DNA from 2 places in the Terriglobus sp. 2YAB30_2 genome. Region 2 is predicted to be linked to the other one. Evidence: riboswitches for the same ligand, from Rfam matches in the RefSeq annotation. Region 2 holds a riboswitch; the other holds the start of a gene.
What was found. Region 2 has a riboswitch for S-adenosylmethionine ahead of AB4Y89_RS18595 (threonine aldolase family protein). Riboswitches for the same ligand answer to the same signal wherever they lie in the genome.
Positions count from the first base shown of each region.

Region 1: linked by a shared signal. The riboswitch ahead of thrC (threonine synthase) and the one ahead of AB4Y89_RS18595 (threonine aldolase family protein) in region 2 are both predicted to bind S-adenosylmethionine.

Region 1 is NZ_JBFRFJ010000001.1:445,951-450,361, forward strand. It holds gene AB4Y89_RS01725 (peptidase M18) at 1-1,431, opposite strand, end outside; SAM riboswitch class I at 1,572-1,677, shown strand; gene thrC (threonine synthase) at 1,793-3,073, shown strand; gene AB4Y89_RS01735 (MoaD/ThiS family protein) at 3,147-3,428, shown strand; gene AB4Y89_RS01740 (pyridoxal phosphate-dependent aminotransferase) at 3,673-4,411, opposite strand, start outside.
Region 2 is NZ_JBFRFJ010000014.1:17,884-22,294, forward strand. It holds gene AB4Y89_RS18585 (LysR family transcriptional regulator) at 1-338, shown strand, start outside; gene AB4Y89_RS18590 (TIGR03435 family protein) at 403-1,164, shown strand; SAM-I-IV-variant riboswitch at 1,543-1,646, shown strand; gene AB4Y89_RS18595 (threonine aldolase family protein) at 1,697-2,737, shown strand; gene AB4Y89_RS18600 (DUF4184 family protein) at 2,770-3,528, shown strand; gene AB4Y89_RS18605 (PadR family transcriptional regulator) at 3,593-3,922, shown strand; gene AB4Y89_RS18610 (ADOP family duplicated permease) at 3,953-4,411, shown strand, end outside.

The DNA of each region.
Region 1 (4,411 bases), on a different contig from region 2:
CTTATAGATGGACCAGTGGTCTACCTTCGAACTCATCTCATAGGTTGCATGCATGCTGAGCAGTGGAATGCCTACGTCCAACACTTCCATATTGCGCGCCGAGAGGAAGCCTCCAATAGTGCCTCCTCCGCCGACTTCAACACGCGGTGTCTGCGTCTGCCAGGTGATGTTGTTCTTGTCGAGCAGCGCGATGATGCGGGCAGTGAATTCCGCGTTCGGATCGAAGCCTGCGCCGTAGCGCTTGATAGTTACGCCATAGCCGACGACCGCGGCGTTCGATGCTTCCGAGTTACCAGGAAAGAGGGGATTCACGCCGTCATTACAGTCGGCTGAGAGGACAGCGGCATTGCGCAGCGCGTGACGGACATCGAGTGCTGAAGCACCTTTCTTCTGCGCGTCCATCAGCTCCGTAAAGACGGTATCGAGGAACTGCGAGTTTGCGCCGGTGTTGTTGATGGAGCCGACCTCTTCGAAGTTGGTGACGTAGACCATCGCGGTCTTTTTCGGCGTGCCCTTCAGGTCGAAGATGCTGCGTGACGCCGCATAGCTGAGCGCTTTGTCATCCTGGCCCCAGCTTCCGGTCAGGCCATTGTCGATACCGACATCGGCCGGCTGAGTTGCTGGAACAAGCTCCAGCTCAGCGGCAACCAGATCCTCGTCCTTGATATTGAACTTCGTACGCAGGGCGGCCATGACCTGGTCGGCAACGGAGTTCTTCTCGCTGGGAATCGAACCGGCCACCGGATTCATCTCCTCACCTGCGAGGACGGTGGTGTAGGTGCGTGTGCGGAGCAATGAGTCGGAGTGAGGCGCGGCGTCGGCGATCACGAAGACAGGATCGCCAGGAGCAAAGCCGATATTTACCTGCAGGTGCCGGCCATCTGTGGCGTCGATGCGGCCGACCAGTGCCAGTGGAAGATTCGACCACTGGTACTTTTTGATGCCGCCGTAGAGCGTGGTCTTCAGTAGCGCAACCGAGCCTGGAGCTCCGACGACCGGACGAGACTTCAGGTTCAGGTGTGGAGAGTCCTGATGAGTCGCGACGATGCGTGTGCCCGTTTCTACCGAGTCGGAGCCGATGACGGCAAAGACGACGGAGCGGTCGCGATTGTCGAAGATGAGCTTGGCGCCAGGCTTGATCTGTGAGGGAGACGTGAACTCGGTGAACCCTGCTGCTTTGGCCAGACGAAGGAACTCCGCCGTCGAGAGGCCGGCGCTCTTGGCGTGCCGCAGGTAGTCCTTGTAGGGGGCGGCAAAAGCGAAGACGTCGGACTTCTGCTGGGGCGTAAGCGTCAGCCAGGCGGACTTGGCGGCGACCTTGCCGTCCGGGTTCAACGGGGTCTCCTGCGCGGCGAGGGGAAGCGTGGCCACGGACGCAAAAGCAGCGGCTATGGCCGCGAAGGCTACGGTGCGAACCAGGAATTTCACCATGGCGGAAGAATAAACCGAAAAGGGTGGTTTTCCTGCAATTCAATGCACTTAGCCGCCGTTGACTGCTGCCATGGCTTGTCTGGAGGCGGATGGCGTGGTACAAACAATACATTCAAGCTAGCCCGCAAGGGCAAGCGCGAATTTCATGAAGAGTGGTTGAGGGACGAGCCCTGTGACACCACGACAACCGGACAGAACAAAGGCGTACCGGTGTCAACTCTCTCCTGGCGACAGGGAACATGAGATTCGGAGTAGGAAAGTTGCAAGTTCCCACCCCGCGCCTCCTCGTTCCTGAGTTAAGAGCGCCAATCAGAGAGACAGTCACACGTAAAGCCCTCCTCCACATGGAGAGCAAGGCCCTATGTCTTCCGGTGCGTGTGCGCCCTACGATCTGAAGTGCAAAGAGTGCGGCAAGAGCTATGGCAACCAGCCGCTTTCTGTCTGCGATGAGTGCTTTTCGCCGCTTGAGGTCTTTTACGACCTGGATGTGGTGAAGGGCAGCGTGACCCGGGAGTCCATCGCTGCCGGGCCGGCAAGCATCTGGCGCTATCGTGCGCTGCTTCCTATTCCTGAAGGCTTCCAGCCCGATCTCCCGGTTGGCTTCACCCCGCTGGTCAAGGCCAACAATCTGGGCAAGCGTCTCGGCGCTTCCGACATCTACGTGAAGAACGATGCCGTCTGCTTCCCGACGCTGAGCTTTAAGGACCGTGTCGTCGCCGTGGCGCTGGCCAATGCCCGCTACTTCGGGTTTGACACCGTCGGCGCCAGCTCGACCGGTAACCTGGCAAACTCAGTGGCAGCGCAGGCCGCCCGCCTGGGCTTGAAGAGCTGCATCCTGATTCCGGCGGACCTTGAGCCGGCAAAGATTCTGAATACGCTGATCTATGGCGCGCGGCTGGTGCGCATTGACGGCAACTATGACCATGTTAACCGTCTGTGCTCGTTGATCGCCGACCAGTACAGCTGGGGCTTCGTCAACGTGAACCTGCGGCCTTACTACGCTGAGGGTTCGAAGACGATGGGCTATGAGATCGCCGAGCAGCTCGGCTGGCGTTTGCCCGACAACGTCGTGGTGCCGATGGCCGGCGGTTCGCTAATCCGCAAGATCAAGAAGGCCTTCGACGAGCTGGTGTATCTCGGCATCGTTGAGGCAAAGCACGTGAAGTTCTTCGGAGCGCAGGCTACGGGCTGCTCGCCGATTACCCACGCGGTGAAGAACAATCTTGAGCGTCACGAGCCGCAGAAACCGAACACTATCGCCCGTTCGTTGGCGATCGGCAACCCGGCGGACGGCCCATACGCGGCTCGTCTAATCCGCGATACCGGCGGGTGGGGCGAAGATGTCTCCGACGTCGAAGTCGTCGCCGGCATTCAGGAGCTGGCAGAGACCGAAGGTATCTTCACGGAGACGGCAGGCGGCGTAACCACTGCGGTGACCGCGAAACTCTTCGCACAGGGCCGCATCGGTAAGGACGAGACCACGGTGGTCTGCATCACGGGCAACGGCTTGAAGACGACGGATGTGCTGCAGGGCCGCTATGACATCGGACGCGCGGTGAAGCCGCGGCTGGCCGAGTTCGACGCTTATCTACGGGAGCTGGATGGTTTGCCCGCGGAAGAGGCCGAGCTGGTGGCTCAGTAATGCTGAGCTAAGGCTCAGTTCGCTGAGCTGTGGCTCAGGTGGACGAGAAACAGAAAGAGCAGGGAAGATTCAAATGTCAATCAAAGTACTTTTGCCGACTGCCTTTGTCCGCCACACTGATGGCGTGAAGAAGGTTGATTCCGCTGCCACCAACCTGCCGGGCCTGGTCGACGACCTGGGCGTGAAGTTCCCGGCGCTGGGAGCGCATATCAAGGACGAGCAGGGCAAGCTGCGCCCGTTCATCAACGTCTACGTGAACGATGAGGACATCCGCTTTCTGGGCGGCGAGACGCATACCTTTGAGGACGGAGATGAGATTATGCTGATTCCGTCTATCGCCGGTGGGTGTGTGTAGGAATTCGTTCTCTGCATGAAGTAAGAAAGCCCGCCGTCCGGCGGGCTTTTGCTTTTGTTGAGGATGACTACGGATAAGGAAACAGTCGCGCGGAGCGCGATAGAGCGAACGAAGTTCGTTGGGGATCCAACCCTTGCGCTTCGCGAAAGAATGGGGCAACGAGAATGTGCTTGCGTCGTAGTTTGGTGGCGGTGCGAAAGCGGGTCCTTCGCATTCGCTCAGGATGACAGGCGAAGAGACTACACTACAGCGACCGAAGCCGTCTGCAGGCCTCATCCAACGCATCGTCCTTCTTTGCGTAGCAGAAGCGCAGCAGGTTCTCTCCTTTGCCTGCACGGAAGAATGCTGAACCAGCCACGGCAGCTACGCCAACCTGCTTGAGCAGGTTGCGCGCCTTCTCCTTGGAGGTGGAGCCCTCCACGCGGGTGACATCGGCGAGGATGTAGTACGCTCCCTGCGGGACCGTTGGCGTGAGCCCTGCATCTGCAAGCGCGGCTACCGTCTTGTCACGCTTGGCGACATACTCGGTCTGCATCTCGGTGTAGAAGCTGTCGGGAAGGTCGCACAGGCCTGCGGCCACACCATGCTGCAGCGGCGCCGGAGCGGAGATAAAGAGCAGGTCGTGGAAGTAGGCGATGGATGGGGTCCAGCGCTTACTGGCATGCAGGTAGCCGAGACGCCAGCCGGTGACAGAGAAGGTCTTTGAGAAGCCGGCGATGGTGATCGTTCGCTCCGCCATGCCGGGCAGTGTCGCCGGGGAGATATGCTCGTGACCGTCGTAGAGGAAGTATTCGTAGATCTCGTCGGTGATGACGAAGAGATCGGCATCGATCGCGATGGTCGCCAGGGCTTCCAGTTCCGTGCGGGTGAAGACCTTGCCTGACGGATTACCGGGCGTATTGACCAGAATGGCGCGTGTCTTCGGCGTGATGGCGTTTGCCAAAGCTTCGGGATCGAAGTCCCAGCGAGGCGCGGTCAACGGA
Region 2 (4,411 bases):
CCGATCTGCGCAGGCATGAGGCCGTGATCTACAACCACGGCACCGGTGGCGAGGAGTGGCTGTTCACGCGTCACTCCTCCAGTCTTCGCGTGCGCATCCAGGGAAGGCTCGCGCTAAACGCGGCCGAAGGGGTACGCGCTGCGGTCATCGCCGGCCAGGGCTTCGCCATCGCCTCCCGCTGGATGTTCCAACCGGAGATCGCCTCGGGCGAGGTAGTCCCTATCCTTACCGAGTGGGAGCTACCGCGAATCGATCTTTGGATCGTTTATCCCTCGGGCCGGCTGACAAGCACAAAGGCCAGAACCTTCGCTCTCTGGTTTCAACGTTCAATCGGTTGAACCAAAGTCCCACTCCGTACGTAGCTATTTCTGGTTCCGTCCATTTGCAGCGAAGGGGAAAGTTATGCTCGTCAGGCGGGTTCGTTTGTTCCTGAGCATTACGGCAGCGTTCTTTGCCACAATGCCAGGCTTCGCACAGCATCCGGAAAAGACCTTTGAGATCACCTCCGTCCGCGAAAACCTCAGCGGCCTTGATCGCGATCAAGGAGTGAACCTCTCCGGCTCACGCATCAGCGCCACGAATCTCTCCCTGCGTACGCTCATTCTGCAGGCCTACGGTGTTCTCGACTTCCAGGTCACCGGTGGCCCGAACTGGCTTTCAACTGCCCGGTTCGATCTGCAAGCAACGACGGAAAATGCTGAGCCCATCGTAGCCGCGGATCTCGCACCTATGCTGCAACGCCTTCTCGCCGACCGCTTCCATCTCACACTCCATCACGAAAGCCGTGAGATGAAAGCCTACGTCCTCGTCATCGACAAAGGCGGCCCTAAGCTGCATGAGACCTCCGGTGCACCGGCGAAATCTATGAGCGGGACCAATCAGCGCGGCAGTAACGGCACGGCAACCATGACCGGTTCCGGCGTCGGCATGCCCGCCCTCGCCTACCGCATCGCACAGCAGCCGGCCTTTCGCGGCGGCATGGTTCTGGATAAGACAGGCCTCAACGGCTACTACGACTTCACGTTGCAATGGGAGGCCGGCGAGAACGCGGGTTCTTCGCTCATCACGGCACTCCGCGAGCAGTTGGGCCTGAAGCTTTCCTCAGAAAAGACCTCCGTCGATGTGCTGGTGATCGATCGCGCCGAGAAGCCAGCCGAGAACTAGAGTTCAGCTATCCTCAGGCCTGGGGCGTTGCCCAGGGCCGATATAGAACGCGCCTTCAGCGCTTAGAACAATGGCGCCCTTTTTGTTTGTCATTTCGTAGCGCAGCGAAGAAATCTGCTTCTCTCATTTTCTCTGCCGGGGTGCCCTCGCAACGCTAGAGCATTTTCCTGTAGGCGTAGAGTAGGGCTTCGGCATCTATGGGCGTTTTCCGCAATGAAAACGCCGCTGCGCTCTTCTTCCGGGATACCCAGCAACAGGAAAAATGCTCTAGGTGGGTAAGGAAGGCCGAAATTTTCTAACAAAACGCACATCGAATTTTGCTGATACGCCTAGGCGCGTCCTACAAATTGCTTCGAACCCAGACACCGTTTATCATCAGAACGACATCAAGAGTTGAGCTCACTGCTCAACGCCAACCTGCCCCGAGCAAGGTGGCGTCCCGTCTGGGAGATGTGGCCTGTCCGGCAACTTCGGGAAAAGCCGCACATCCGTGATTTCTTTTGATGGACCAGTAAGAAAGGGTTCGATACGCATGTGTGCACCAAAACAGCAGTTCGCCAGTGATAACTACGCCGGAATCTGTCCTGAGGCATGGGCCGCCATGGCCGAAGCCAATGTCGGACACGAAAGCGCCTATGGTGCAGACTCATGGACAGCACAGGCGGCGGATGCCTTCCGCACGCTCTTCAGCACCGACTGCGATGTCTTCTTCGCCTTCAATGGAACAGCCGCCAACTCCCTCGCGCTTGCAGCTCTGAGCCAGAGCTATCACAGCGTCATCTGCTCGGAGCTGGCGCACGTCGAGACCGACGAGTGTGGCGCGCCTGAGTTCTTCTCCAATGGCGCCAAACTTCTCGTCGCTCCCTCGTCGAATGGCAAGCTAACGCCCGATGCGATCCGTCTGATCGCATCTCGGCGCACCGACATTCACTATCCCAAGCCGCGCGTTGTCACCATCACCCAGCCGACCGAGACCGGCCTGGTCTACACCCTCGAAGAGATCCGCTCCATCGCAGACGCGTGCCGCGAGCTCGACCTGCGTCTCCACATGGATGGAGCGCGCTTTGCCAATGCCTGTGCGACGCTCAACTGCACGCCTGCCGCCATGACCTGGGAGGCCGGAGTGGACGTTCTCTGCTTCGGTGGAACTAAGAACGGCATGGCCGTCGGCGAAGCCGTGATCTTCTTCGATCGCACGCTCTCGCAGGACTTCGACTATCGCTGCAAACAGGCAGGCCAGCTTGCCTCCAAGATGCGCTTCCTCGCTGCCCCCTGGGTCCGCATGCTCGAGGGCGGAGCCTGGCTGCACCGCGCGGCCCACGCCAACACCTGCGCCAGAACATTTGCGGAGAAGATCGCTGGTCTGCCCAACATCGAGCTCATGTTCCCGGTCGAGGCCAATGGCGTCTTCGTGAAGATGCCGCCGGCCATCGCCGAAGCACTGCGCGCCAGAGACTGGAAGTTCTATACCTTCATCGGCGGCGGCGCACGCTTCATGTTCGCGTGGGATACCTCGCTCGACTGCCTCGAATCGCTGGTCGAGGACTTCCGCGCCGTAAGTACTGCCCTTTGATCGAAGCATCCATTTGAGTAGATGATTCGACAATGCCATTTACTGCCGCGCATGCCGTCGCAGCTCTACCGTTCCGCAGGACGCGGCTGAACACAGCCGCGCTTGTGGTCGGCTGTCTGTCTCCGGATTTCGAGTATTTTCTCAGGCTCGTGCCGCGCGGCAGCTTTGGCCATACCCTGCCTGGAGCTTTGCTACTCGATCTCCCACTGTCTTTGGCCGTGCTGTGGCTTTTCCAGCAATATGTCGCGGATGCACTCATCGCCACAGCGCCTCGTCTATTCCCTCTCCGTCAGAACCCCATGGGGAAGATTTTTACGTCGAGTATCCCAACCTTCTTCGTCATGGTGCTCTCTATCCTGCTTGGGGCGGCTACTCATATCATCTGGGATGCCTTCACCCATCCAGGCTTTTGGCCCTACCGCCATCTCCCGTTATTGAAGTACAACCTGCAACTTCCGCTTGACGGCTTTATTGAGGTATTTAAACTCCTTCAATATGTCAGTACTGCGCTCGGGTTGTGCGTGCTCGCAGTGCTATGGCGCCGCTGGGTGTTTACCACTTCGCATCGGCAGACACCCGCAGTAAGACGTCCGCTTTTGTCGATGGCAGCTTTGGCGTGTGCAGGTGCGTTCATACGCGCGGAATATGGAACTGGCTTTCTTCATCGTTTCAGAGGCTTTAATGTCTTTGCCTCAGAGACTCTCGTTAGCTTCATAAGCCTGCTTTGGATCATGTTGACCTTTTATGGTGTGTGGCTGCATCGGCAGCTAGGGAGAACAAAAGCCCATTGACATAGTCTGCCTATGTCATCCATTCTTACTGCCATAGTTTGTCTATGGCAGTAAGGAGCATTCTGTGAAGCCCAACGACATTCCGCCCGGCTCCCTCTCCCTTCTGATCCTCAACACCCTTTCGCGCCATGGCGAGATGCATGGCTACGAGATAGCCGAGTCGATCCTGCATACTTCCGGCGATGTGTTGCAGGTGGAAGAGGGCTCCCTGTATCCGGCATTACAGCGGCTTCTGGTCCAGGGATGGGTCTCCGCCGAGTGGGGCACGACCGCCGGCAATCGCCGCGCGCGCTACTACCGGCTGACCGCCGCCGGCCGCAAACAGCTCGCCACTGAGCTTTCGCACTTTCACCGTATCTACGGCGCGATTACCGCCGTGCTGCAGCCTGCCTGATCGCACCTCCGCTTCGCCAAGGAGACCACCATGCGCCAGCTTCTCCGCCGCCTCAGCATGCTCTTCCATCGCTCCCGCTTTAATGCCGACCTCGAAGAGGAGATGCGTCTCCATCTTGAGCTGCGTGAGCAGCAGCAGGTCGCCACCGGCCTTGCCCCTGAACAGGCACATCGCGAAACCCGTCGGCGCTTTGGCAACAACACCGTTCTGCGCGAGCGGAGTTTCGCCGCCTGGGGATGGAGCTGGCTCGAGTCCTTTGCACAGGACACGCTATACGGTCTGCGCTCCATGCTGCGCTCCCCCGGGCTCACCTGCGTCGCTTTACTCTCGCTGGCTCTCGGCATTGGCGCGAACACCGCTATCTTCAGCTTTCTCGACGCCATCGTGTTGCGCTCGCTGCCCGTCAAAGCTCCAGGGCAGCTCTTCATCCTCGGCGACGGGGATGAGAACGGAGTCACCGATCGGTACGGCTCCACCACTCTCTATTCC